4 regions of the Micromonospora sp. NPDC051924 genome follow, and region 1 is predicted to be linked to each of the others. Evidence: riboswitches for the same ligand, from Rfam matches in the RefSeq annotation. Region 1 holds a riboswitch; each other region holds the start of a gene.
What was found. A riboswitch is a leader RNA that binds a small molecule or an ion and turns the genes downstream of it on or off. The one in region 1 is predicted to bind cyclic di-AMP.

Region 2: another riboswitch for cyclic di-AMP. It lies ahead of ACZ6S5_RS19430 (C39 family peptidase); the one in region 1 lies ahead of ACZ6S5_RS23435 (coiled-coil domain-containing protein).
Region 3: another riboswitch for cyclic di-AMP. It lies ahead of ACZ6S5_RS03210 (transglycosylase family protein); the one in region 1 lies ahead of ACZ6S5_RS23435 (coiled-coil domain-containing protein).
Region 4: another riboswitch for cyclic di-AMP. It lies ahead of ACZ6S5_RS28450 (C40 family peptidase); the one in region 1 lies ahead of ACZ6S5_RS23435 (coiled-coil domain-containing protein).

Annotation. Positions count from the first base shown of each region.
Region 1 is NZ_JBVJJA010000031.1:66,214-72,020, reverse strand. It holds partial or broken gene ACZ6S5_RS23450 (alpha/beta fold hydrolase) at 1-114, shown strand, start outside; gene ACZ6S5_RS23445 (HelD family protein) at 334-2,451, shown strand; gene ACZ6S5_RS23440 (cation diffusion facilitator family transporter) at 2,559-3,473, shown strand; cyclic di-AMP (ydaO/yuaA leader) riboswitch at 3,618-3,749, shown strand; gene ACZ6S5_RS23435 (coiled-coil domain-containing protein) at 3,755-4,822, shown strand; gene ACZ6S5_RS23430 (hypothetical protein) at 4,929-5,441, shown strand; gene ACZ6S5_RS23425 (SRPBCC family protein) at 5,443-5,807, opposite strand, start outside.
Region 2 is NZ_JBVJJA010000023.1:62,926-68,732, forward strand. It holds gene ACZ6S5_RS19420 (GyrI-like domain-containing protein) at 1-32, shown strand, start outside; gene ACZ6S5_RS19425 (alpha/beta fold hydrolase) at 81-833, opposite strand; gene ACZ6S5_RS19430 (C39 family peptidase) at 952-1,785, opposite strand; cyclic di-AMP (ydaO/yuaA leader) riboswitch at 1,981-2,121, opposite strand; gene ACZ6S5_RS19435 (hypothetical protein) at 2,409-3,194, opposite strand; gene ACZ6S5_RS19440 (hypothetical protein) at 3,349-3,705, opposite strand; gene ACZ6S5_RS19445 (acyltransferase family protein) at 3,949-5,127, opposite strand; gene ACZ6S5_RS19450 (polysaccharide pyruvyl transferase family protein) at 5,308-5,807, shown strand, end outside.
Region 3 is NZ_JBVJJA010000003.1:143,508-149,314, reverse strand. It holds gene ACZ6S5_RS03220 (LLM class flavin-dependent oxidoreductase) at 1-1,159, opposite strand, end outside; gene ACZ6S5_RS03215 (glycoside hydrolase family 3 protein) at 1,328-3,157, shown strand; cyclic di-AMP (ydaO/yuaA leader) riboswitch at 3,344-3,516, shown strand; gene ACZ6S5_RS03210 (transglycosylase family protein) at 3,518-4,171, shown strand; gene ACZ6S5_RS03205 (MFS transporter) at 4,271-5,707, opposite strand.
Region 4 is NZ_JBVJJA010000046.1:21,244-27,050, reverse strand. It holds gene ACZ6S5_RS28465 (zinc metalloprotease) at 1-140, shown strand, start outside; gene ACZ6S5_RS28460 (pyridoxamine 5'-phosphate oxidase family protein) at 212-760, opposite strand; gene dcd (dCTP deaminase) at 839-1,417, shown strand; gene ACZ6S5_RS28450 (C40 family peptidase) at 1,463-2,497, opposite strand; cyclic di-AMP (ydaO/yuaA leader) riboswitch at 2,510-2,645, opposite strand; gene ACZ6S5_RS28445 (N-acetylmuramoyl-L-alanine amidase) at 2,881-4,908, shown strand; gene ACZ6S5_RS28440 (C40 family peptidase) at 4,974-5,807, opposite strand, start outside.

The DNA.
Region 1 (5,807 bases):
GAGCTGACCGTCTGCCCGGGCGCCGGGCACATGCTCATGATGGAACGCCCCGACGAGGTCAACGCGGCCCTCGCCGCGGTGGTCGAGCGGGCGCTGGCCCGGCCGGCCGCGCGGACCCGCGCGGCCCGGGCCGCAACGACCTGCCCGAAGACGGTGGCGGGTGGGCGGCCGGGGGTGGAACCGGCCGGACAAGGGGTGGGAACGGCCGGATAACGGGCAACCGGCACGGGCGGGGCCCGGGTACCGGCATGGCCCTTGACAGGGGCCGGGGCGCCGGCCCGTACCCTCATTCAGCCCGCCGTGCCCGCCACGTGACCATCAGGAGCCCCCGCGTTGAGCGACCAGACCACCCTGGACCGGGAGATCGCCGTCGAGCAGCGGCACCTCGACCGGGTGTACGCCCGGCTCGCGGAGCTGCGTCGCGCCGCTGCCGAGGCCGAGCGGGAGGGCTACCAGCTGGCCCGGGTGGGCAACTTCGGCGCGCTGGTGGAGCGGGACGCGATGGTCTTCCACGCGGCGCAGCGCCGGCACGTGCTGGACGCCGAGCACGAGGGGCTGGTCTTCGGCCGGCTCGATCTACGGACCGGGCAGGTGCTGCACGTGGGCCGGCTCGGGGTGCGCGGGGAGAACGCCGAGACGCTGGTGGTGGACTGGCGGGCGCCCGCCGCCGCCGCGTTCTACCAGGCCACCCCGGCCGAGCCGATGGGCGTGGTACGCCGGCGCACGATCCAGTCGTCGGCGGAAAAGGTCACCCGGATCGAGGACGATCTGCTGGACCCGGAGTCCGCGCCGCCGGACCTGGCGGTGGTCGGCGACGGCGCGCTGCTGGCCACCCTGTCCCGGGCCACCGGGCGGGGCATGCGGGACATCGTCGCCACCATCCAGCGGGAGCAGGACGAGGCGATCCGCTCCCCTGGCAACGGCGTCACGATCGTCTCGGGCGGCCCGGGCACCGGCAAGACGGCGGTGGCCCTGCACCGCGCCGCGTACCTGCTCTACTCCGACCGGGCCCGGTACGCCGGCGGCGGCATCCTGGTGGTCGGCCCGTCCGGGGTGTTCGTCGAGTACATCGCCTCGGTGCTGCCCTCCCTCGGCGAGGAGACCGCCACCCTGCACTCGCTCGGCTCGCTCTTCCCCGGCATGTCGGCGACCCGCACCGACCCGCCCGAGGTGGCGGCGGTGAAGGGTTCGCTGCGGATGCGGCGGGTGCTGGAACGTGCGATCCGGGACGCCGCGCCGGACGCGCCGACCGAGCTGCGTCTGCTCTACCGGGGTGAGCTGCTCCGGCTGGAGCGGGCCGAGCTGGACGCGATCCGGGACCGGGCGTTGTCCCGTGGGGCGCGGCGCAACGAGGTGCGCCGGATGGGCTTCGACTCCGTCCTCGCCGCGCTCTACGCGCAGGCCCGCACGCTGCGGGTGGGCTGGTTGCCGGAGCAGCCCGCGTTCGAGGACGAGATCATCGAGCGCCCGGAGTTCCGGGAGTTCCTGAAGGGGTGGTGGCCGCGGCTGCACCCGCGGCACGTGCTCGGCTGGCTGGCCCGCCCCGAGCGGCTGCGCCGATACGCCGGCGGGGTGCTGTCCGGGGCGGAGATCCGGCTGCTGACCGAGGCGTACCGGAGCCTGGACACCGAGGGGCTGACCATCGCGGACGTGGCGCTCCTGGACGAGCTGGACGCGCTGCTGGGCAAGCCGGTCCAGCGGCAGCGGCCGAAGCGCGACCCGTTCCAGCTCGCCGGAGGCGTCCGCGAGCTGAGCACGTACGCCGACCGGCAGCGGGCGGCCCGGGCGGCCGCGCGGGAGCGCCCGGAGGACTACCGCGACTACGCCCACGTGGTGGTCGACGAGTCCCAGGACGTGTCGCCGATGCAGTGGCGGATGATCGGCCGGCGGGGCCGGCTGGCCTCCTGGACGGTGGTCGGCGACCCGGCGCAGACCGCCTGGACCGGCGACCCGCAGGAGCTGACCCGGGCCCGCGACCACGCGCTGGGACGCCGCCGCCGGTACCGCTACGAGCTGACCACCAACTACCGGAACTCGGCGGAGATCTTCGCGGTGGCGGCGGCGGAGATCCGCCGGCTCTACCCGGACCTGCCGCTGCCCACCGCGGTCCGCTCCACCGGTGTCGAACCGGTCGAGCTGGCGGTGCCCCCGGCTGAGCTGGCGCCGGCCACCATGGCGGCGGTCCGTGCCCTGCTGGCCGAGGTCGAGGGCACGGTCGGGGTGATCACCCCGGTGCCCCGCCGGGACGAGGTGGCCGGCTGGCTGGCCGGCCTCGGCGGCAACCGGCTCCAGGTGGTGACCAGCCTCCAGGCCAAGGGCATGGAGTACGACGGCGTGGCGCTGGTCGCCCCGAGCGAGATCCGGGCCGACCCGGGCTCCGGGGTGCGGACCCTCTACGTGGCGCTCTCCCGGGCCACCCAGCGCCTCACCACGCTCGACCCGGTGGGCTGAGCGGGACCCGACGGAGGCGGCCGACGGACATCCGACGTTCATTTGCACACATAGCGATGTGAACATAGATTGAGCCGGGCCGGGCCGACGGACGAGAGGGTGTGGGCGTGGGCGCAGGGCATGACCACAGCGGTGCGGTGACCAACGCCGCGCACCGCCACCGGGGTCGGCTCTGGGCCGCGTTCGGTCTGCTCACCGCCCTGATGCTGGTGGAGGCCGTGGCCGCGTTCGCCACCGGCTCGCTGGCCCTGCTCTCCGACGCCGGGCACATGTTCACCGACGTGCTCGGGATCGGGATGGCCCTCGCGGCGATCACCGCCACCCGCCGGGCCGACACCGACCCGCAGCGCACCTTCGGGCTCTACCGGCTGGAGGTGCTGGCCGCCCTGGCCAACGCGGTGCTGCTCGGCGCGGTCGCCGTCTACGTGCTGGTCGAGGCGGTCCGCCGGTTCGGCCGGCCGCCGGAGGTCCTCGCCGGCCCGATGCTCGCCGTGGCGGTGCTGGGCCTGCTCGCCAATCTCGCCGCCTTCGCGCTGCTGCGCTCCGGGGCGGAGGAGAGCATCAACCTGCGCGGGGCGTACCTGGAGGTGCTGGGCGACCTGCTCGGCTCGCTCGGGGTGATCGGCGCGGCCCTGGTCATCGCGGTGACCGACTGGTGGTGGGCCGACCCGCTCGTCGCGGTCGGGATCGGGTTGTTCATCCTGCCGCGCACCTGGCGGCTCGGCCGGGCCGCGGTACGGATCCTGGTGCAGGCCGCCCCCGAGCATCTCCAGGTGACCGCGGTGCACGACCGCCTGGCCGCGGTGCCCGGCGTCGCCGAGGTGCACGACCTGCACGTCTGGACCCTCACCTCCGGCATGGAGGTGGCCTCGGCGCACCTGACCATGAACCCCGGCGCGGAGGTCGGCGAGGTTCTCGCGGCGGCGCGGGCCGCGCTGCACGAGGACTTCCGCATCGACCACGCCACGTTGCAGATCGAACCCGGAGCGTCCGCCGGCGCCTGCGGGTCGGTCGAGTGGTAATTAGGACAATCTTAAATCCAAGTGGTTATTGTGCACTTATGCCGGCTTTAACCCCGACTGACCGGCCCGCGACCCGGGTCGGCTCGGCGGACCGCCGGTAGGCTCGGTCGCGGCCTCCGCCGGGCGGCGCCCATCGGCGCCCGGGGGTGGCCGTCGCCTAATCGCCGGAGCACGGCGAGCCGGGGAACCACGTACCTGGGGTGCATCCGCGTCAGCGGTAGGGATCTTCCGTCCCGAACCCGTCAGCTAACCCGGTCGGCGGTTGACGGAAGGACACCTGAATGCCATCAGTGGCACCTGTACGACGGACGGCCGCCCGGTTGGCGGCCCTGCTCGTCGCGGCGCTCGCCCTCGGCGTCGCGACCCTGCCGGTCTCCCCCGCCTCGGCGGCTTCCCCGACCGGCCTGCTCGCCGCCGCACCCGGCGACGACGAGGGCGGCACCCCGGCCCTGCGCGCCCAGCTCGACGCGGCCAGCAAGGGCTGGCTGGACGCGCGGACCGCGCTGAACCGCTCGGTCGCCCGGCAGAAGCAGCTCAACGCCCAGCTCACCACGATCAACGCCGAGCTGGGCAGCCGCGACGCCAAGGTCGGCGAGATCGCCGCGGTGGCGTACCGCAGCGGGCGGCTCGGCACCGCCCAGGCGTTGCTCGGCAGCAGCAGCCCGGAGGGCTTCCTCGACCGGGCCGCCGCGCTGTCCCAGGTCGCCGCCCATGAGGACCGGGCGCTGCGCGAGCTGCTCGACACCCGGGACCGGGCCACCCGTACCCAGGTCGCGCTCAACGGCGAGATCCAGGAGCAGCGCAAGCAGGTCGCGGTGATGGCCAAGCGCAAGCAGCAGGCCGAGCAGGCCCTGGAGGTGGCCAACCGGAAGGCGGCCGCCACGGACGGCAGCGGCACCCGGGGCACGTCCACCGCGACCGCCACCCCGGCGCCGCGCAACGCCGACGGGTCCTGGCCGCCGGAGTCGTGCAGCGTCAACGACCCGACGCCCGCCGACGGCTGCATCACCCCGCGTACGCTGCACGCCCTCCAGCAGGCCAAGGCCGCCGGGTTCACCCGGTACGTCTCCTGCTACCGGCCCAGCGGCTCGGGCGAGCACCCGAAGGGCCGGGCCTGCGACTTCGCCGCGCAGCAGGACGGCTTCGGCGGCGTGGCCACCGGCGGCGACAAGACGTACGGCAACAACCTGGCGGCCTACTTCATCCGCAACTCCGACGCGCTCGCCGTGCTCTACGTGATCTGGTACAAGCAGATCTGGCTTCCCAGCAGCGGGTGGAAGGCGTACAGCGGCGGGAACGGCGATCCGTCCAGCGACCACACCAACCACGTGCACCTGTCGGTCTACTGAGCCGGGGTGGCCCGCCGGCGGCGGGCCACCCTACGTCCGGCGACGTACGCCGGATGTCGTCCCCGACCCCACGACGCCCGCGACCCGGCGGCGGAGGATCGGCCGCATGAGCCGACTCTCCCCCACCGGGCGCAAGGCCCTGCTGACCCTCCACCTGGTCACCTCGATGGGCTGGCTCGGCGCGGACCTGGTGCTGCTCACCCTGGGCGTCGCCGGGCTGCGCGGGGCCGACCCCGAGATGGTCTACCCGACCGCCGGTCTGCTGGTGACCTGGCTGTTCGCACCGCTCAGCGTGGCGGTCTGGCTGGTCGGGGTGGCCAGCGCGCTGCTCACCCCCTGGGGCCTGCTGCGCTGGCGGTGGGTGCTGGTCAAGTTCGGCATCACCACCGTCATGCTCGGGCTGGTGCTCCTGCTGCTGACCCCCCGGATCCGGCACCTCGGCGAGCTGGGCGCCGCGGCCTCCACCCACCTTCGGGTCGACCTGGTCGTCGCGCCGAGCGTCTCCACCACGCTGCTGCTGATCGCCACGGTGCTGTCCACGTACAAGCCGTGGGGGCGGCTGCCACGGGCGACCGGGCCGGCGTCCCGCCGGGCGGTGCCGGCCGGGCGGGGCGCCTGAGTCAGGCCGTGCGCCCCTGTTCCAGGGTGGCGCCGAGCCGGCTGGCCAGGCCGAGATGGGCGGCACGGGCCTGCCGGAAGGCGTACCCGAACACGGGCGCTGGGGCGGAGAGGGTGATCTCCACGTCGATCCGCACCGCGCCGTCGGGCTCGTCCCGCAGCCGGGTGTGGTTGCGCACGGTGGTGGCCGGCTGCTGCCGGGCCACGGTCACCACCTCGTCCTCGTTCGCGATCAGCACGTCCGCCTGATAGGTGACCGGGAAGTGCAGCGGACCCAGCTCCAGCCGGTCGGTGATCGCGTAGCTGGCCAGGGCGCCGGGTCGGGGCGGCAGCTCGCGCACGCGGACGATCAGCGGATGCAGCTCGC
Region 2 (5,807 bases), on a different contig from region 1:
CCATCCTGCGCCAACCCGTGGCCCGTCGCTGACCACCACGCACGCGTTCCACCTCGGCCAGGTGCGACTGCATCAGGTCCTCACAGGTACGGGTCGAGCAGGGTGAGCACCGCCTCCGGGTCCTCGACGTGGGCGTTGTGGCCGAGCCCCGGCAACGTGGCGACCGGCACGCCCAGCTCCTTGAGCTGCGCGTCGGACACCATCGGATCCTGCTCGCCCCGGGCCAGCAGCACCGGCACGTCGGTCGCGGCGAGCAGGGCGGGCAGCCGCGGCTCCCCCACCGCGAAGGCGGCCGGGTCCATGGCCAGCCGCCAGCGGCCGTCCTCCCGGCGCAGCCCGGCGTCCACCACCGGATGGTCCGGGGCGAACAGCCCGGCCAGCCCGGAGACGCGCAGGTAGCGCCGGGCCGCCTCGTCCCGGCTGGCGAACCAGGTCACCGGCCGCCCGGCCAGCTCGCCGGCCTTCGCCAGCTCGGCCGGGGACCAGACGACCTTGATGCCCAGCCCCACCACGGCGTCCACCGGCAACCCCCGGGACCGCGCCGCCAGGGCCAGCGCCACCACTCCGCCGAGGGAGTGCCCGAGCACCACGAGGCGGTCCCGGGCACCGAGCCGTTCGGCGACCGGGCCGAGCCCCTCCAGCACCCGGCGGGCGAGGGCTTCGAAGGAGTATTCGGGCAGCGGCGGGGACCAGCCGTGGCCGGCCAGGTCGGGGGCGAGCCAGCGGCCCGCCCAGCGGCGCTCCAACAGCGGCGCCCAGGGCAGCCACACCTCGCCGGTGGCGCCCATGCCGTGCAACAGCAGCAGATGGCGGGTACCCGTCGCGTCACCCATACGGCGCAGTGTGCCATCGGACGGACACGACGCGCGAGACGGGACGGCCGTGGAGTCCGACAGACGACGTCGGGCCCCGGCTCGGGGGGGAGCCGGGGCCCGACGGGGCGGGGTGCGATCAGGCGGAGTAGCCGCGGGTGGCCATCCAGTTCGCCAGGTCGATGGTGCTCATCCAGTACGCCGGCACCGACGGGTCGGCCGAGTCGGCGATCCGGACGGTGCGGCCGTCGTTCTTGTAGCCGACCACCGCGATGTAGTGGCCGCCGGAGAAGGAGTGCCAGCCGCCGTCGGTGTCGGTGGCGTCGCCGACGATGTTGGCGACCACGCCACGGCCGTCGGTGACGGCCTTGACCACGTCGGCCTGGAGCTGGTCCATCTGGGCCGGGGTGGGGCTGCCGGGGATCATGTGGGTCCGCCACGGGTTGCCCTTGAGCATCTGGTTGAGCCCGCGGGTGGTGTCCTCGGCGGAGTTGGTGCCGTTCTCGCCGGCGTTCAGCGGGGCGACCATCGCGTCCTGGGTGGTCTCGACGCCGCTCGCGCTGAGCGCGTTGCGCACCGCGGCCGGGCCGCAGTTCCAGTAGGCGGTCTGCGCCTCGTAGGTGTAGTCGAGGACCTTGGTCGACGGGGGCTTCGGCTTGGCCTTCTTCGTGACGTCCGGGTCGGCCTTGGCGGTGCTGGCCTTCGCCGTGGGCGACGCGCTCGGCGAAGCGGACGGCGACGATGGTGCGGCGATCTTGGCCTCGGCGGCGACCTGACCCAGCTGCGGGGCCAACTCGGCGACGGCGGCGGTGTGCTGCTGGCGCACCGGCGAGTCGTTGGTGGCAGCCAGGGCGGCGCCGGTGCCGCCGGCCAGGACGAGCGCCGCGGCCGAGCCGGCGACGATCTGGTACGGGCGCTCGGTCGCGAGGCGGCGCAGCTGTCGCTTCAGGTGGTGCTTCACGTGTTCCTCCACGGGGGGCCGGAGCGGCACACGCCCGCCCGCCGCGCGGAGGAACTCACGCGCGTTCGTGGGGCGGGGTGGCCGCGGGAAGGGAAGCGCCCGGAGTGGCCGGGCTGCCGGGGGTGCTTGGACGCTGTCAGGCGAGCGCCGGCACCGGTGCGCCGTGGAGGCGGGGAGAGGATCGGGGGGTGGTCGGCACGAGGATGGGACTCCTTCCTACACCGCCTACCGGGTTAGCTGACGGATTCGGGCGGGAAGTACGCCCTACCGCGGCCGAAGCTCGCGGATTCACCCCGGTGTTGCACTGGGTCCCCGGTTCGTGAGATCACGATTGAGCGGGTCGGCACGGCGTCGCCTCTTGCGATCGAAAACCGCACCGGACGCGCCGACACTACCGGCGGGTACGCCACCTGCCAAGCGTCCCCACCTGCGTAAACCTCGAACATCATTACTCTGACCGGAACAGCCGATCACTGACGTTACTCAATGGGACGAGCAGTTATGTCGGAACTGTCGGGCAACAATCGGACATCGGGTAGCGAGCGGCCCGGAATTGCGGGAGTCGATCGCCCGAGCTGTTCCCGATGACCGTTTCGGGCATCCCGTGACGGGGCTCACCACATTCGGGTAACGATTCAGCCCACCCGGGCCGGGCGCCAGCGCGCACGGGTGGTCACGGCCGGGGCGGCCGGCACCGGAGCGGGCTGCCGGGTCACCGGCTCGGCCGACCGCGCCGGCACCACGCCCGGACGCAGTGCCGTGGCGGCCGCGTACGCCTCGGCGGCCAGGACGCGAGCCGCGTCGGCGGCCAACTCGGCGTCCCGCCACGCCCGCTGCTCCCGCTCGGCGGCGGTCCGCCAGCCGGAGCGCCGGTGCTCGCGTACCGCCCGGGCCAGGACGATCTCCTGCCCGGCCGGGTGCCGGCGGGGGTCCCAGCCGTTGCGGTGGGCGAGCACGTCGGCCAACTGCCGGGCGGTCAGGTCGCCCCGCCAGTGCGCCGCCATCGCGGCGTGGTGCAGCCAGCGCTCCCGGGCCGCGTACTCGGCCGGGGTGCGGGGTGTACGCGGCTCGGGCAGCGCGGCGGCGCCGGCGAGGCGGCGGGCGAGGACCTCGGCCTCGTCGTACGCCCGCCAGGCCTGCCCGACCTCGCCCTGGGCGGCGAGCCACTGCTCGCGGCGGCGGCGGGCGGTCTGCGCGGCCCCGGCGGCCGCCACCGCCACCTCGTCGGCGTACCGGCTCAGGTCGGCGCGGCGGGCGGCCTCCTCGGCGGCCGGATCGGGGGCCACCTCGGGCGGGGTGTCCCGCTCCGGCCGGGCGACCAGCACGGCGAGGACGCCGAGGGCGAGCAGGAGCAGCGCGGACCAGATGGCGGTGGCCTCGGGAACGGTGGTGAGGAAGTGGTGGAGAACGGTCTTTTCCATGATCGGCACCTCACGGGGAACGTCGTGGTGGAGAGGTCCGCACGGCCGGTGGCGCGGGGCGCGACCGTCGGGGATGCGCCGCCGGGCCGCCGCCGGGCGGGTGCGGGGGTGAGGTTCGGTGGTACGGCGAGGGTGGGCCGGAGCCGCCCGACGTTCAGCGGGCGGGCGGGGCCCGGGAGCCGACGGTCGCCGGGACCGCCCCGACCAGGACCTGCTCCCGGTCGACCGGGACCACCCGGACCGGGCGCTGCGGCGACGCCGGCACGCCGGCCGGGACGGTCGCGGCCAGGTCCGATCCCACGGTCCGTCCGACGGGGTCGGACCGGCGGATCACCGACCGGTGGGCGGCGCCGGGAAGGGCGGAACCGCCCTGGACGACGTGCTCGGCCGGGACACCGGATGGCCGGGGCGCGGCGTGCGCGGTCGCGCCGACGGGCAGCGAGGCGGCACCGAGCGAGAAGGCGACGACCACGGCCAGGCTGGCCAGCATGCGGGCGGTCCAGCGCGCCACCCACCACACGGGACAGGTGAGCGCAATCGGGAGCACGGCTCCAACCTACCGCCGCCGCCGCCACGCTCGCACCGTCGAACGGCGTGTCGCGCCACCCTCGTCCACCACACCGCCCACTGTGGACATCACCCCGCCGCACGCAGGTTCCGAGGCGCCTCATTCACGGAAAGAGTGGCCTCCGGGCGTGGAATGGCCACGCTTTCCGTGAATCAGTGCCCATCTTGGCGCGGCGGCGGGCTCCGCTCAGGCCCGGTCGCGCCGGCCGGCGTACTCGACGGGGCGCGGCGGGGCGGGGAGCGCGACCGGCCCGGCGGGGGCCGGGACCGACGGCGCGGCGGCCCGCGCGCGGACCCGACGGGACGATCCCAGTCGGCGCATGATCGGTAGCTCCACCCACCGGTGCAGGGCGGCGGCGAGCAGCAGGTTGACCAGCAGGAAGCCGAGCGCGAAGAGCGGCCCCCACCAGCCGCGCAGGCCCTCCCCCCAGTCGCCGGTGAGCCGCAGCACGGTCCGCATCACCAGGACGTGCACCAGGTAGAAGGCGAACGAAACCTCACCGAGCCAGACCATCGGGCGGGACCGCCACGGCGTCCGCCGACCGCGCACGTCCGCGTCCGCGGCGGCGGTGATGACCAGGAGGTACGCGACCGCGAGCAGGGCCGCCCAGAACTCGGCGCGGATCCACTGCGCGGCCACCGCCCAGGTGACGACGAAGAGCAGGCTGGCCACGGTCAGGTTCGGCCCCCGCCAGCGGCCCCGACGCATCAGCTCGGCCGCGGCGACGCCCATCCAGAACTCCAGCGACCGGACGACCGGGAAGATCTGGGTGAACCACCACCGGCCTTCCTCCGGCACCAGCAGCTGGCCGGGCCAGAGGGCCAGGATGAGCAGGGGTGCGGCGACCACCGCCGCCCACAGCAGGCCGGTCCGGGCGCGGCGCAGGTGCGGCAGCACGAACGGCAGGCAGAGGTAGAAGGCCAGCTCGCAGGAGAGCGACCAGCTCACGTTGTTGACGCTGTAGAAGTAGCCGTCGAGCGGGATCCAGGCCTGCAGCAGGAAGAGGTTGCCGAGCGCGGCCCACGGCGGGACCGGGTCGGCGAACCAGAACGCGACGGCCAGCGCCACCACGAACGTCACCAGGTGGTTCGGGTAGATCTTGGCCAGCCGGCGACGCAGGAAGGTCCGCCGGGGCTCGCCGTCCCGGTACGACCAGACCAGCACAAAGCCACTGAGGACGAAGAAGAACTCCACCCCGGACAGGCCGAGGGCGAACACCTTGTCCACCACCGCCTTGACGTCGGGCTCGGCGATGATCCGCATGGTGCCGACGTGGAAGCCGAAGACCAGCAGGGCGGCGATCCAGCGCAGCCCGGTCAGCGAGGGCAGCCGGGCCGGACGGGCCGGCGGCGGGGCAGCGGTCATTCCGGCGACCCTACCGGCGTGCCGTCCGAACCGGGAAAACTCATCCGCGCGGGGGAGCCGCCGGGGGGTGTCGATGCACTACACTCCCTGTTTCTTGCGTTTTTCTTGCAGTTCAGCACGACACGGGGGGCGGTCCGCCGGCCGCTCGCACGGTGCCCAGGACGAGAGGTGGACACCGCCATGCACCAGCGGATCCTGCTGCGTGCCCGGAAGGGCCCGTTCGACGTGGTCAGCCCCGAGGAGACCTTCGAACGGAACTGGATCGGCGACAACAACGGCAACCTGGTCTTCGGCCACGCGGCCCACAAGTTGCTCGCCACCTCGACCGCGGAGATCACCCCGACCGAGTTCCGGGCCGACTCGTACGACCCGCGGGAGCTCAACGAGCGGTACGACGTCTTCGTGGTGCCGCTGGCCAACGCGTTCCGGCGCAGCTACGTCGACCGACTCCAGTCGATGACCCGGATGATCGAGAAGCTGAAGATACCGGTGGTGGTGCTCGGCGTCGGCGCGCAGACGAACGTGCACGGCGACCGGGAGTACCTGCGGCCGATCGACGACGCGGTGAAGGCCTTCTGCCGGGCGGTGCTGGACCGCTCGCACACCATCGGCGTACGCGGCGAGGTCACCGAGGACTACCTGCGCGCGCTCGGCTTCTCGGCGGTCGAGCAGATCGGCTG
Region 3 (5,807 bases), on a different contig from region 1:
CGAGCAGGTCACGCAGCTGATGCAGCTCCTGACGCAGGTGGTCGTGCACGTCCACCAGGTGCTGCCCGGCGGCCTGCCCGTGCGGGGTGTAGACGTGCCCGGCCGGCGCGGGCGGGGACGCGGGCCGGGTGGACTCGTCCCAGAGCCGGCGCGCGCTCAGCCGTACCCCCGGATCGGGGGTGGGGGTGACCGCGAGGCCGGTGGACCCGCCGGCCTGGACCGCCGCCCGCTCCTCCTGTACGGCGCGGGCCCGGCTGCCGGGCGTGGTGCGTTCGGCGGCGACCAGCTCGCGCACCGCGGGCGCGATCTCCTGGCCGAACAGCTGGATGGCCCGGGGCTCGTCGCTGCCGAGGATGAAGGTGGAGATCCCGTGGTCCAGGGCCAGCCCGGCCAGCTCCTCCACCCACTGCTCGGGCGGCCCTTTCAGGAAGCCGGTCGCGGAGCGGGTGAACGTGCCGTTGACGTTGAGCAGCCGCCGCACCGCCGCCGGGTCCCGGCCGGCGGCCGCCGCGCCCTCGTCGACCAGCGCGTTGAGGGCCGGCAGCTCCGCCGGTCCCTTCGGCAGGTACGCCAGCGACGGCAGCCAGCCGTCCGCCGCCCGCCCGACCAGCCGCAGCATCCGCGGCTTGTACGCGCCGACCCAGATCCCGACCGGGTGCGCCGGCGCGGGTCCGCGCTTCGCCCCGACCACCCGGTAGTGCTCGCCCTCGACCCGGACCATGCCGCGCCGGCCGGTGTCCCACACCTCGCGGATCACCCGGATCGCCTCGTCCAGGGCGTCCACCGCCTGCCCGGGGCTGAGCCGCCGCCCGCCGACCGCCTCGATCGCCTCCCAGAACGCGCCGGCGCCCAGCCCCAGCTCCACCCGGCCGCCGGTGAGCAGGTCGAGGCTGGCCACGCTGCGGGCGAGGACCACCGGCTGGCGCAGCGGCAGGTTCAGCACGTTGCCGGCCAGTCGGACCCGGCTGGTCGCCGCGGCCACGAACGACATCAGCGTCCAGGTGTCCAGGAACCCCGGCTGGTACGGGTGGTCCTGGAAGGTGACCAGGTCGAGGCCGGCCTGCTCGCAGAGCTTGGCCAGCGCCACCACCTGCTCCGGTCGCCCGGCGGTGGGGGTGAGGAAGCCGCCGAAGAGCAGCTCGTGTCCGTGGTCGGTCATGTCCGTCTTCGCCACCTCGTCCGATCTTGCGCGAACCTCCGCCACGGTAGTCCGCTCCGGCGCCGGCCCGCCCGGCGGTTCCGGAACCTGCAAGGATTGTTCACAGTCGATGCGTGCGGGCGTAGGGTCCGGTCAACGGCCTCAGCGTTCCTCCGGAAGGAGCGACCCGTGATCCGTCACCGCCACCGTCCCCTCCCGCTCGTCCTGCTCCTCGTCGCGTTCACCGCCCTGACCGCGCCCGCCCGGGCCTCCGCCGCCGGCCTGCCCTACCAGGACCCGACGCTGCCCGTCGCCACCCGCGTCGCCGACCTGCTCGCCCGGATGACCCTGGACGAGAAGATCGGCCAGATGACCCAGGCCGAGCGCGGTTCGGTCACCACGAGCGACCTGACCACCTACCGGCTCGGCTCGATCCTCTCCGGCGGCGGTTCGGCGCCCTCGCCGAACACCGCCACCTCCTGGGCCGACATGTACGACGGCTTCCAGCGCGCCGCCGTCGCCACCCCGCTCGGCATCCCGATGATCTACGGGGTGGACGCCGTGCACGGCCACAACAACGTGTACGGGGCGACGATCTTCCCGCACAACATCGGGCTCGGTGCCACCCGCGACGCGGCCCTGGTGCAGCAGATCGGCCAGGCCGTCGCCGAGGAGATCACCGGCACCGGCGTGGACTGGGACTTCGCCCCCTGCCTCTGCGTCGCCCGCAACGACCGGTGGGGGCGCACCTACGAGTCCTTCGGCGAGACCCCCGACCTGCCGTCCAACCTGTCGACCCTCATCACCGGCCTGCAGGGCAGCACCCTCGGCGGCCCCACCTCGGTGCTCGCCACCGCCAAGCACTACGTCGGCGACGGCGGCACCACCGGCGGCGACGACCAGGGGAACACCCAGCTCAGTGAGGCCGACCTGCGGGCCATCCACCTGCCCCCGTTCCAGGCCGCGGTCCAGCGCGGGGTCGGCGCGGTGATGATCTCCTACAGCAGCTGGAACGGCGTGAAACTGCACGGCCACCAGTACCTGATCACCACCGTCCTCAAGGGAGAGCTCGGCTTCTCCGGCTTCGTCGTCTCCGACTGGAACGGCATCGACCAGATCGACGGCAGCGCCGGCTTCACCGCCGCCGAGGTGAGCACCGCGATCAACGCCGGCATCGACATGGTGATGGTGCCCACCGCCTGGAAGAGCTTCATCAGCACCCTGCGCGCCGAGGTGCAGAACGGGCACGTGCCGATGAGCCGGATCGACGATGCCAACCGCCGCATCCTCACGAAGAAGTTCGAACTGGGGCTCTTCGAGCGCCCGTACACCGACCGGAGCTGGACCCCGACGGTGGGCAACGCGGCCCACCGGGGCCTTGCCCGGCAGGCCGTGCGCCAGTCCCAGGTGCTGCTGAAGAACAGCGGCGGCGTCCTGCCGCTGGCCCGGGACAACAACAAGATCTTCGTGGCCGGCAAGAACGCCGACAACATCGGCAACCAGAGCGGCGGTTGGACCATCTCCTGGCAGGGCTCGTCGGGCAACATCACCCCCGGCACCACCATCCTCCAGGGCATCCGCGCCGCCGTCGGGCCGACCACCACGGTCACCTACAACCAGCGCGGCACCGGCATCGACGGGACCTACCGGGCCGCGATCGCGGTGGTCGGCGAGACACCGTACGCCGAGGGGCAGGGCGACCGGACCGGCAGCATGAGCCTGGACCGTGAGGACCTGCGCACTATTTCGACGCTGCGCAACGCCGGCGTGCCGGTGATCGTGGTGCTGGTCTCCGGCCGGCCGATGGACATCTCGGCCGAACTGCCCAGGTGGGACGCGCTGCTGGCCTCCTGGCTGCCCGGCACCGAGGGCGCCGGCGTCGCCGACGTCCTCTTCGGCGGGTACGCACCCACCGGCAAACTGCCGATGACCTGGATGAACTCGGTCAGCCAGCAGCCCATCAACGCCGGCGACGGGCAGGTGCCGCTCTTCCCGCAGGGCTACGGCCTGACGTACTGAAGGGACGCGTACGGGACCGGCGTGGACGGTCACTGTGGGTGATGAGCCCGCGTGTACGCCACGCCGGTTCCGCGCGCAACCCGAGCCGTGACGTCGTCGCTCGGCCGGGTGAAGAACTTCACAAGAAGTGGGCATTCGTCCGAAAGGGTTCCTAACGTCGTATCCGTTCGCGATCGCGGACACCACGGGCCGGTAACGCCTAATCCCGCCACCGGCCCGGCGGTACCTGGACCTCACGGCGGGAGCGGGGGACCCACACGTTCCTCGGTGCTCGACACCTCGGGGTGAAGCCGCCATCGGCGGCCGGGCTCCTCGGCCCGAACCCGACAGCTCACCTCGTCGGCGTGGAGGAAACCCAACATGGCAAGTGAACACGTCGCTCGTCACCGACGGACCACGCAGCGTCGCCTCGCCGTCGGGGCGCTCGTCGTCGGCGCCGCCACCGGCGCCGCCGCCATCCTCGGCCCGGCCGCACCGGCCAGCGCCTCCAGCGTCAACTGGGACGCCATCGCCCAGTGCGAGTCCGGCGGCAACTGGCACATCAACACCGGCAACGGCTACTACGGCGGCCTCCAGTTCTCCAAGAGCACCTGGAACGGCTACGGCGGTCAGACGTACGCCGCCCGCGCCGACCTGGCCAGCCGCAGCGAGCAGATCGCCATCGCCGAGAAGGTCCTCGACGGGCAGGGCATCGGCGCCTGGCCGGTGTGCGGCAAGAAGGGCGGCTCGTCCAAGCACTACTCGTCCAAGTCGGACGGTGGGTCGAAGAAGTCGACCAGGAAGGCCACCAAGGACCGGTCCTTCCGGGGTGACCGGCCGGCCACCCGCAAGCACCGCTCCACCACCCCGAGCACCGGCGGCACCTACGTCGTCAAGCCCGGTGACACCCTGTCCGAGATCGCCGACGCGCACCACCTCGTCGGCGGCTGGCAGGCGCTGTACGAGCGCAACAAGCGCGTGGTCGGTGCCGACCCGGGGCTGATCTTCCCGGGCCAGAAGCTGCGCCTGCGCTGAGGCACCACGGAATCCGGCCTCCCGGCGGATCCGCGCGGAACGCCCGACCGGGCAACCGGTCGGGCGTTCCGCGTCTCGCGCACTGACCCGGTGCCTCGCTCAGCCCGTCTCCGCCAGGCCCGACGCGGGCCCGGGCAGCAGGAACGCGGCGAGCCCGGCGCCGAGCAGACACCCGCCGGCGTTCGCGGCGATGGCGGCGGTGACGCCGTGGAGCACCGCCCCGCCGTCGGTGCCCAGGCCGTGCACCACCGCGGCCAGCACCGCGGACATCACCGGGATACCGACGGTGATGCCCACCTGCTGGCTGAGCGTGGCGATGCCGGTCGCCAGCCCCTGCTCGCCGTCGGGCAGGCCGGATGTCGCCGTCACCATGAAGCCGACGATCACCACCAGGTTGGCGACCCCACCGACGAACGTGGCGACGAGCAGCAGCAGCATCCACCCCCGGTCCGCACCGAGCAGGAGCAGCGGCGCGGTCGCGGCGGCCTGAGCCAGGAAACCGGCCACGATCGTTCGCCGGCCCCCCCAGGCGGCCACCAGCCGTGGCCCCAGCACGCCGCCGAGCACGGTGCCGATGCCGAGGACGGCGAAGGAACCGCCGGCGACCAGCGGCGGAAGCCCGAGCACTCGCTGCAGATAGAGGGTGAGCAGGAACACCAGGGACGTCTCGGTGGCGAAGGCGAGCAGCCCGAGGAGGTTGCCCCAGCGTACGGTCGGGCGGCGCAGCACCGCGGCGGGTACCAGCGGCGCGGCGGCCCGCCGCTCCACCGCCCCGAACGCGACCAGCAGCACGGCCCCCACGGCGAGCGCCGCCAAGGCTCGTCGGTCGGTCCACCCGTGTTCACCGGCGGCCGTCAGCCCGTACACGAACGCCAGCAACCCACCGGTGACGGTGAACGAGCCGGGCAGGTCGAGCCGGGGCCGCCGGGGTGGCCGGCTCTCGGCCACCACCAGCGGGGCCACGGCCAGCACCGCGGCCGCCACCACCGCGTTGACGAAGAACGCCCACCGCCAGCTCAGCAGGTCGGTCAGCAGGCCGCCGAGGATCGCCCCGGTGGTGAAGCCGGCGGCCATCAGCGCCCCGTTGAGGCCGAGCGCCCGGTCCCGGGCCGGACCTTCCGGGAACGTGGTGGTCAGCAGTGACAACGCGGCCGGGGTGACCGCTGCGGTGGCCAGGCCCTGGGCGACCCGCGCCGCGATCAGCACGCCGGGACCGGTGGCAAGACCGCCGACCAGCGACGAGAGGCCGAGCACCGCGATCCCGGCGAGGAACAGCCGGCGCCGGCCGAACAGGTCCGCGACCCGCCCGAACAGCAGCGTGAAACCGGCCGCGCAGAGCGCGAACGACGTGCCGATCCACTGCAGCGTGTCCAGCCCGAACCCGACCTCCCGGCCGATCACCGGAAGCGCGACGGTCAGGATGGAGAAGTCCACGGCGAGGGTGAAGCTCGCGGTGAGCAGCACGGCCAGCGCGAGCCCGGCACGCCGGGTCGGCGCCGGGCGCGGCGTGACGGCGGGGGAATCCAGACGGGTCATCGAGGTCCTTTCTTGCGGTCGACGGGACGTCCACGGGACGACCCGGGACCACCGTCGGTCCGGCCGGCGTGGCCGGCCAGCACCCTGCCCTGCCTGGTCT
Region 4 (5,807 bases), on a different contig from region 1:
GTCGGGACACCTGCACCGCGGCGGGCCTGGACCCGATCACCAACTTCATGGACTACACCTACGACTCGTGCATGCACCAGTTCACCGCTGGTCAGGCGAGCCGGATGATCACCGCGTGGAACGCCTACCGCGCGGCCTGAGCGCCCAGCACTGAAACGCCGGTGCCGGCCCTGTCTTCGGACGGGGCCGGCACCGGCGTTCTCGTGGACTCTCAGGCGGCTGGGCGGCGGGTGTCGAAGCCGTGCCGGCCGCCGCGCCGACCCTCGGCGGCGGCCACCGTACGGCGGGGCGGGGCGGTCGCCCGCGGATCGAGCCAGACCCGCACCTGCGGCCGGCCGGCGCCCGGCTGGGAGGTCTGGTCGCGCCGGGTCAGCATCGCCACGTCGACGGTGAACTCGAACAGCCGCCAGTCGACCTGCGGCGCGGCCCGGCCGAGCTCGGCCACCCGGGTCAGGGTCGCCGGATCGGTCACCGGGTGGGCCCTGCCGGCCACGTACGCCTCGTCGTCGCTCTCCTCCGGGGGGAACGAGTGCAGCGCGTAGCGGCCGTCGCGTTCGAGGTCGCGACGCTTGGGCGAGTCGATGACGAAGCAGTAGAGCCCGTCGTCGGTGATGACCGGGGCGACCGGATGGACCCGGGGGCCGCCGTCGGCGCGGACCGTGGCGAGGTAGCCGAAGCCCGGCCCGTACTGCTGCAGGAGAAGGCGGATCTCGTCGGCGAGTCGGGGCTCGTCGGCGGCGAATTCGGACCAGGAAGCCATGCGAACATTCTATCGAACAGGTGTACGAAGATGTAGTCCGACACGCAGGTCACCCGTACCGGTCGCTATGGTGTTCCGATGCTGCTCTCCGACCGCGACCTGGTCTCCGAGATCAAGGCGGGCACGCTCGCGCTGGAGCCCTTCGAGCCCACGCTGGTGCAACCGTCCAGCATCGACGTACGCCTGGACCGGCTGTTCCGGGTCTTCAACAACCACCTTTACACCCACATCGACCCGGCGGTCCAGCAGGACGACCTGACGTCGATGGTGGAGGTTCCCGAGGGCGAGCCGTTCGTGCTGCACCCGGGCGAGTTCGTGCTCGCCTCGACCCTCGAGGTGATCTCGCTGGGCGACCAGCTCGCCGGCCGCCTGGAGGGCAAGTCCAGCCTGGGCCGGCTCGGGCTGCTCACCCACTCGACGGCGGGCTTCATCGACCCGGGCTTCTCCGGCCATGTCACGCTGGAGCTGTCCAACGTGGCGAACCTGCCGATCACCCTCTGGCCGGGCATGAAGATCGGCCAGCTCTGCATCTTCCGGCTCTCCTCGCCGGCCGAGCACCCGTACGGTTCCGCGGTCTACGGGTCGCGCTACCAGGGGCAGCGCGGGCCGACGCCGAGCCGGTCCTGGCAGAACTGGCGGGTCTGGCCGACCCGCTGAGGAACGATGCAGGGGCCCCCGCGTCGCGGGAGCCCCTGCGGACCGTCAGCCCGGTCGGCCGTAACTGTTGATCTGGCCGTCGTCGACGCGCTTCATGGTGATCGGCTTGCCGGACTGGGAGGCGTGCACCACCCAGCCGTTACCGACGTACAACGCGACGTGGTGCAGGTCGCTGTAGTAGAAGACCAGGTCGCCTACCTGTAGCTCGCTGCGGCTCACCCGCCGGGTGACGTCGTGCTGCTGGCGCGCGTTGTGCGGCAGCGAGACACCGGCCTTGGCCCAGGCGGCCATGGTCAGGCCGGAGCAGTCGTAGTGGTCCGGCCCGGCGGCGCCCCAGACGTAGATCTTGCCGATCTGGGCGCAGGCGAACTTGGCCGCGACCCCGCCGGGGCCACCCGGGTAGCCGGCCGGGCAGGGCGCCGGACGCAGCGGCCCGCCGCCCCCGTTGCCGTACACCTTGAGCCGCAGCTTCTGGAGCCGGGCGATCTCGGCGTCGATCTGCTTCTTCTGCGCCGCGAGCTGGGCCTCGGTACGGGCCAGCTTGGCGATCATGTCGTCCAGCGGCTGCTTCTTGGCGGCCAGCTGGTCGCGCAGCTCGGCCACCGTCTGCACCTGCTGCTGCTGGCGGTGCGCGAAGCGGTCGAGCAGTTCCAGGCTGTCGACCACCTCACCCGGGGAGCGGCTGCCCAGCAGCGCGTTCACCGTGGAGAGGTTGTCCCCCTTGTAGGCGTCGGCGGCGAGACCGCCGACCTGCCCGAGGGCCTGGTCGACCTTGGCCTGCAGCGGGGCGATCTGCTTGGCCAGCGCGGCGGCCTGCTTGCGGTTGGCGGCGAGGTCCTCGCGGGTGGCGTTGACCTTTTCGATGATCGGTTCGAGCTTGTTCCAGTCCCGGTCGATCTGGGCTTCGATCTCGGCGACCGACGGGTCTGCGTGGGCCGCCGTGGCGCCGCCGGTCAGGATGACGGCGGTGCCGACCAGGGCGGCGAGGGCGGTGGTGAAGCGGGACCAGCGTGAACGCGGCGCAGCCGTCAGCCGGTCGAGTGACCGCGCCGACGGCGGCCGCGGGGCATGGTTAGCCACCGGGCTCCGTACTCCTTCTTCCGGACCGCCTACCGGGTTAGCTGACGGGTTCGGGCAGGAAGGGAGCCGCCCTACCGCAGAGGCTGCGGATTCACCCCAGTTACCTGGGTCCCCGGCTCGCCCGGAGGCGACTCGGCGGTGTCCGACCGTCACCACCCGGGCTGGGCGATGAAACTGCCGGCCGACGATTGACCAGAGTAGAGATCGCCGTTATCAAGACGCAACTCACGCGGCCGTGACACTCCGTACGCGAAGTTGCGGCCACGATCCGGAGGATGAAGGTTTTCTTCAGCGGGTTTTACCAGCCGGAAAGGTATTGACCGCAAGGCGGGTGCGGAGTGAGGGTGGGAACGCAGTGACCCCCATCCCTGTCTGGAGGTTCGATGCACCTCTCACCCCCGCCGTCGGGCAGACGGATACTGCTGGCCGCCGCCGTCGCGGCGGCCACCGCGCTCGCGACCACCGGCCCGGTGGCCGCCGAGCCGTCCAGCGCCGACACCGCCGACCGGCAGCAGCAGTACGCCGGCGCGGCCGACGAGTACGGCGTGCCGCAGAGCGTCCTGCTCGGCGTCTCGTACCTGGAGTCCCGCTGGGACACCCACCCGGGCCAGCCCAGCACGAGCGGCGGCTACGGCCCGATGCACCTGACCGACGCCGAGCAGGTCGCCTCGACCCCGTCCAGCTCACACGTGGACGAGAACGAGGACCCGCGCGGCGACGACTCCCGCCCGCTCACGCTCGACCCGACCGTCGCCGCCGCGCCCTCCGGCGACGTGCTGCCGCAGGCGTCCCTGCAGACCGTCGACGCCGCCGCCGCGCTCACCGGCATCCCGGTGGAGACGCTGCGTACCGACGCCGTCGCGAACATCCGGGGCGGCGCGGCGCTGCTCGCCTCGTACCAGAAGGATCTGGGCGGGCCGGTCGGCGCCGGCAGCGACCCGGCGGCCTGGTACGGCGCGGTGGCCCGGTACTCCGGCGCGGACACCGAGGACGCCGCGGCGGCCTTCGCCGACGAGGTGTACGACCAGATCGGCCAGGGCGCCAGCCGGACCACCGACGACGGCCAGCGGGTGACCCTCGCCGCCGCCGCCGTGACGCCGGACGAGTCCGGGCTGCACAAGCTGGGCCTGCGCCGCGCCGAGCGGCCGGACGGCCTGGAATGCCCGGTCCGGCTCGCCTGCGAGTGGATTCCCGCCCCGTACGAGAAGTACGGCCCGGGCGCCGGCGACTACGGCAACCACGACCTCGGCGCGCGGCCGGCCCAGCAGAAGATCGAATACATCGTCATCCACGACACCGAGGGCTACTTCGGCCCCAGCGTGAAATTGGTCCAGGACAAGACCTACCTGGGCTGGCACTACACGCTGCGCTCGGTGGACGGCTACGTCGCCCAGCACATCAAGGCCAAGGACGTCGGCTGGCACGCCGGCAACTGGTACGTGAACGCCAAGTCCATCGGCATCGAGCACGAGGGCTTCGCCGGCCACGGCACCTGGTACACCGAGGCGATGTACCGGACCTCGGCCAAGCTGGTCCGCCACCTGGCGCTGCGCTTCCAGATCCCGCTGGACCGGCAGCACATCCTGGGCCACGACAACGTGCCCGGCATCCTCCCCGGCAACGTCGCCGGGATGCACTGGGACCCGGGTCCGTACTGGGACTGGTCGCACTACTTCGACCTGATGAAGGCGCCGTTCCAGGGCACCGCCACGCCGCACACCGGCCTGGTCACCATCGACCCGGACTACGCCACCAACCAGCCGGCGTTCATCGGCTGCAACCAGCAGCCGCCGGGCGTCCCGAAGCCGACCCCACCGGCCGCGCCCTGCCCGCTGCGCGGCTCCTCGGCCGTCATCCTGCACACCGCGCCGAGCGAGACCGCCCCGCTCGTCAACGACCTGGGGCTACGCAAGGACGGCACGCCGGACACGATGTACATCTCCGACCACGGCGCCCGCGCGTCCGCCGGCCAGACGTACGCCCTCGCCGGCATCCAGGGCGACTGGACGGCGATCTGGTACCTCGGCCAGAAGGCCTGGTTCTGGAACCCGGCCTCGGCGCCGACGGCCAAGTGGGCGAACGGCTTCGTGGTGACCCCCAAGCCGGGCAAGGCCACCATCCCGGTGTACGGGCGGGCCTACCCGGAGAGGGCGGCGTACCCGGCCGGCGTGCCGTACCAGACCATCGCGCCGCTGCAGTACACCTTCGCGGCGGGCCAGCGGTACGCGCTCGGTGGCGTGCTGCCGGGCGAGTACTACCGGGCCGTCACCTTCGACGGTTCGGCACCGGGTGACTGGACCGTCATCCGGGGCGAGAACCGGTACGTGCAGATCCAGTTCGGTCACCGGGTGATGTTCGCCAACCTGGACGACGTGGAGATCCTGCCGGCCGCGGTCGGCGCGCCGGACTGACCGGTCCCGACGACGAAGGCCCCCGGTCCGCGTGGACCGGGGGCCTTCGTGCTGCCGAGGGAGGGTCAGGTGACCCGGCGGAAGCCGGCGACCGGCATGTAGTCGATCTTGGTGACCTGGATCTGCTTACCCGTGCGGGGCGCGTGCACCATGAGCCCGTTGCCGAGGTAGAGACCCATGTGATGCAGGTCGCTGTAGAAGAAGACCAGGTCACCGGGGCGGGCATCGGCCCGGGACACGGGCCGTCCCTCGTCCCACTGGGCACCGGTGAAGTGGGTGAGGTAGATGCCCGCCGCCTTGTAGGCGTACTGGGTGAGGCCGGAGCAGTCGAACGTGCTCGGGCCGGTGGCACCCCATTCGTACCACTTGCCGACCTGCGCGCAGGCGGTCTTGATGGCGGTGCGGGCGGCGCTGCTCACCACGCCGTCGATGTTCGGACAGCCGTCGACACGTACCGAGGTCACCGGCAGCATCGCGGTCAGCCGCTTGATCTCGGAGTCGATCTGCTTCTTCTTCGCCGCCAGCTCGTCCCGCTGCTTGATCTGGGTGGCGATCAGCTTGTCCAGCTTCTGCTTCTGCGCGTTGTACTTGTCGCGGATGGCCAGCACACCGGCCACCTGCTTGCGCTGCTGCTCGGCCAGCCGGTCGAGGATGACGAGCTGCTCACCGAGCGTGCCCGGCTTGGTGCTCACCAGGAGGGCACCGATGTCCTGGGACGGCCCGTCGATGTAGTACCGGGCGGCGAGGTCGCCCACCCGGTTCATCGCCAGGGCCGACTCCAGCTCCAGCGGCACCATCTTCTTCTGGAGGTCCGCCGACTTCTTCTGGTTGGCCTTGAGCTGGGAGCGGATCTTGTTGAAGCTCTCGATGGTGGGCTCGAGCTGTTCCCACTGCTTGTC